2 regions of the Micromonospora sp. NPDC005806 genome follow, and region 1 is predicted to be linked to the other one. Evidence: riboswitches for the same ligand, from Rfam matches in the RefSeq annotation. Region 1 holds a riboswitch; the other holds the start of a gene.
The links. A riboswitch is a leader RNA that binds a small molecule or an ion and turns the genes downstream of it on or off. The one in region 1 is predicted to bind thiamine pyrophosphate.
Positions count from the first base shown of each region.

Region 2: another riboswitch for thiamine pyrophosphate. It lies ahead of thiE (thiamine phosphate synthase); the one in region 1 lies ahead of ACFYOS_RS24475 (ECF transporter S component).

Region 1 covers NZ_JBIAIL010000026.1:87,224-89,419, forward strand. Annotated here, with positions in the region: gene ACFYOS_RS24470 (ABC transporter ATP-binding protein) at 1-639, opposite strand, end outside; gene ACFYOS_RS24475 (ECF transporter S component) at 739-1,323, opposite strand; TPP riboswitch at 1,398-1,505, opposite strand; gene ACFYOS_RS24480 (alpha/beta fold hydrolase) at 1,595-2,196, shown strand, end outside.
Region 2 covers NZ_JBIAIL010000001.1:375,340-377,535, forward strand. Annotated here, with positions in the region: gene thiO (glycine oxidase ThiO) at 1-417, opposite strand, end outside; gene thiE (thiamine phosphate synthase) at 411-1,037, opposite strand; TPP riboswitch at 1,032-1,141, opposite strand; gene ACFYOS_RS01790 (aldo/keto reductase) at 1,377-2,196, opposite strand, start outside.

The sequences.
Region 1 (2,196 bases):
GCCGGCTTCCAGCACGACCACCCGGTCCACCAGCGGCAACGCCTCGGCCACCCGGTGCTCCACCAGGATCAGCGTGGTGTCGGCGTCGAGGGCGTCCGCGACGGCCCGGCGGACCAGCGTGGCGCCGGCCGGGTCGAGGTTGGCGGTGGGCTCGTCGAGCAGCAGCAGCCCCGGGCGCAGGGCGAGCGCCCCGGCCAGGGCGAGCCGCTGCTGCTCGCCGCCGGAGAGGGCCGCGGTGGGCCGGTCCCGGTGGTACGGGAAGCCGACCCGGCGCAGCGCCTCGTCCACCCGGGGCCAGATCTCCTCGGCGGGTACGCCCCGGTTCTCCAGCCCGAACGCGACGTCGTCGCCGCAGCGGGCCATCACCAGCTGGGTCTCCGGGTCCTGGAAGACGATGCCGACCCGCTCCCGGGCCTTGCGCGGGTCGAGTCCGTCGATCTCGGCGATGCCCTCCTGCTCGCCGGAGTCCTCCGGCAGCAGTCCGGCGAGCGTCGCCAGCAGGGTGCTCTTGCCGGCCCCGGAGGGCCCGAGCAGCAGCACCCGCTCCCCCCGGTCGATGCGCAGGTCCACCCCACGCACCGCCCACTCTTTCCGCCCGGCGTGCCGCCACCCGAACCCCCGCAACTGCACCGCGCTCACCGCGCCACCCCCTCCCCTCCGATGATCATGAAGTTGGCGGCAGTTTCAGAGATCCACATCGCCGTCAACTTCATGATCAACACGATGAGGGTGGGGGCGTCAGACCGTGGCGCGGTCGCGGCCGGCGGGGAAGCGGTCCAGGACGCCGGTGTTGGCCAGGGCACGGGTGAGGTAGACGCTGCCCAGGCCGGCGATGACCGTGGCGCTGACGACGGTCAGCAGGGCGTACGGGATGCGGTAGCTGACCAGGTCGGTGGCCTTGTTCCAGTACACGAAGTCGAAGATCGCCGCGGTCAGGCCGGTCAGCGCGCCGGCCAGCAGGGCGGCCGGCAGCCGGTACGAGCGGTAGCGGAACGCGGCGAAGGCCAGCTCCGCGCCGACGCCCTGCATCAGCCCCTGGACGATGACGATGCCGCCCCACTGGCTGCCGAGCAGCGCGGAGACGATCGCCGCCACCAGCTCGCAGTAGAGCGAGGCGCCGGGCTTGCGGATGACCAGGCCGCCGAGGACGGCCGGCACCAGCCAGACGCCGTAGATGAGGGTCTGCGCCGGCGGGAAGAAGGCGAAGGCGGCGTCGGTGGCGCCCCAGACCAGGCCCCAGGCCCAGAAGATGACGCCGAAGGCGACCGCGATCACCGAGGCGACCACGATGTCGATGGTGCGCCAGCGGTTGTTGTTGTCCATTGGTGAGCTCCCAGTTCTCAAGGGGGAACCAGGAGAAGACGCACGCCGCGTCCGGATCACCGGACGGCGGCGCGGCTGGAGGTCGACCGAACTCCCTGCGCTGGCATTACCCAGATCAGGTACCGAGGGTCTGCGGGCACCGGCCCGCACTCTCAGCGCTGTGCGCTCCCCTGTCGGATATGAAGTTGTCTCGACGCAGACGCTAGCACCGACCCCCGTCCGCGGCCCAGCAGGGCGATCGCCGACGGGCCCGGTGGGTAGGGTGGCGATCATGCGGGTCGACGCGCGAGGTCTGACGTTCGAGGTACGCACCGGTGGCCCGGAGGGCGCCGAACCCGTCCTGCTGCTGCACGGCTTCCCCCAGCACGGCGGTGAGTGGGACGACGTGGTGCCCGCGCTGCACGCCGCCGGGCTGCGCACGTACGCGCTGGACCAGCGGGGCTACTCGCCGGGCGCGCGGCCGACGGCGGTCGAGGCGTACCGGATCCCGGAGCTGGTGGCGGACGTGGCCGCCGTGCTCGACGCGCTCGGGGTGACCTCCGCCCACCTGGTCGGGCACGACTGGGGCGCGATCGTGGCGTGGGGCCTCGCGGCGGCCCACCCGGAGCGGGTCCGGACGCTGACCGCGGTCTCGGTGCCGCACCCGGCGGCGATGGGCCACGCGCTCGCCACCGACCCGCGGCAGAAGGCCCGCTCGTCCTACATCGCGCTGTTCCGCAAGCCGGGCAAGGCGGAGAAGGTGCTGCTGGCGCTGCGCGCCGCCGCCCTGCGCCGGATGCTCGGCGGGGTGGGCGACGCCGCGCGGGTGGCCCGGTACGCCGACCCGATGCGCGAGCCGGGCACGCTGACCGCCGCGCTGAACTGGTACCGGGC
Region 2 (2,196 bases), on a different contig from region 1:
GGGGGCCAGCGCCGGCTCGCGGTCCCGCAGCTCCGAGGGGCGCAGCGGCGTGATCGGCAGGCCCAACCCCTGCTGGTACGACCAGAGCCGGCGCGCCTCGGCCAGGTCGTCGGCGGTCAACCCGACCACCAGGGTGCCATCGGTGCGGTAGCCGACGTCAGCGCCGGCGGCCTCGACCAGCTCGGCGGCGAAGCCCGGCCAGCGGGCGGCGGACTCGGCGAGCAGCCCGGTCAGCTCGTGCTCCCCGAAGTACGCCTCGGCGACCGGCGACAGCATCCCCGCCGCGACCTGCGAGGCGCCCGACCCCGGGGCGGGATCGTGGACCGCCACCCGCAGTCCACGGGACGCGCAGCGCCACGCGATCGCCAGCCCGACCGGTCCCGCCCCCACGATGGCGACGTCCGGTCGGGTCAGCACGTCAGCGCCGCGAGCAGCGCCGCGGTGGCCCGGGCCGGATCGGCGGCCCCGGAGAGTGCTCCGACCACCGCCACCCCGTACGCCCCGGCGGCCCGCAACGCCGGCACCGCCGCGGCGGTCACCCCGCCGATCGCGATCACCGGCACGTCCACCGCCCCGGCGACCGCGCGTAGCCCGGCGGGGCCGATCGGATCGGGCAGGCCGGACTTGGTGGTGGTGGCGTGGCAGGGGCCCACGCCCAGGTAGCTGGCCCCGGCGGCGACCGCCGCAGCGGCGCCGCCCGGCTCCCGGGCGGTCGCGCCGAGCACGGCGCCGGCCCCGAGCACGCGGCGGGCGGCCGGCACCGGCAGGTCGTCCGCCCCGACGTGCCCGCCGTCGGCGTCCACCGCCAGCGCCACGTGCAGCCGGTCGTTGACCAGGCACGTCGCCCCGTACGACCGGCACAGCGTGACGACCCGGCGGGCCAGCTCGTAGGCCTCGCGGTCGGTGGCGTCGTCCTCCACCCGGACCTGGACGACCAACTCGGCGTGGGCCACCGGCAGGGCGGCCCGCAGCACGCCGAGGGGGTCCCGCCCCGGCCGGGTGTCGGTGATCAGATGCAGTCGTCCCAGGGACGGCACGGCAACACTCCTCCCTGCGCCGGCATTACCCGGATCAGGTTCGACGGTCGGGGGCTTCCAGCCCCCCTCTCAGCCCGGTTGCACCGGGCTCCCGTGGGTCACTTGCGGCCTACCGTACGACGTTCCCCCGGATCCGCCAAGGGCGGGTGACACTTTTCCCACCCACCGTCGCGAGTGGAGGCAGGGACAATGCGTGACCATCCACTCACGCCATGCTGTCCGGGTGCCCTCACCCGCACGACCTGCATGGCGTTCCACTGATCGGTCGGGGTCACGAGCCGGGGCGGAAAGCACGCTGCCCCGGGGCCGTCGGGTGGCACCAGGGCAGCGAAGGGTGGGTCAGAGGATGGCGTCGAGGGCGTCAAGGTCCTCGTCGGTCGGCTGCCAGGCGCCGGCCTCGGCGTTGGCGCGTACCTGCTCGGGAGTGGTGGCGCCGGCGATCACCGAGGTCACCGCCGGGCGGGCGGCCAGCCCGGCGATGGCCACCTGGAGCATGGTGAGCCCGCGCTCGGCCGCGTACGCGTCGATCGCCTCGATGGTGTCCCAGTCGGCCGCGGCCAGCCGCTCGGCGTACCGGCCGCCGCCGGAGAGCCGGCTGCCGGCGGGTGGCGCCTCGTCCCGCTTGTACTTGCCGGTGAGCAGGCCGTTGGCGAGCGGGAAGAACGGCAGCATGCCCAGGCCGAACCGCTCGCAGGCGGGGATGACCTCGGCCTCCACGCTCCGCTGCAGGAGGGAGTAGTGGTTCTGCGCGGAAATGAACCGGGTGCGGCCCTGGGTCGACGCCGTCCAGTCGGCGTCGGCGATCTGCCAGCCGGCGAAGTTCGAGTTGCCCAGGTAGCGGACCTTGCCGGCGCGGACCAGGTCGTCCAGGGCGGCGAGGGTCTCGTCGATCGGGGTGCCCGGGTCGGGCTCGTGCATCTGGTACAGGTCGATGTGGTCGGTGCCGAGCCGGCGCAGCGACGCCTCGACCGCGCGGGCGATGTACCGGCGGGCGCCCCGGGCACCGAAGTCCGGCCCGTTCAGGCCGTGCATGTCCATGCCGAACTTGGTGGCGACCACCACGTCGTCCCGGCGGCCCTTGAGGGCCTGGCCGAGCAGCTCCTCGGAGCCGCCCTGCGGCTCGCCGTAGATGTCGGCGGTGTCGAAGAAGTTGATCCCG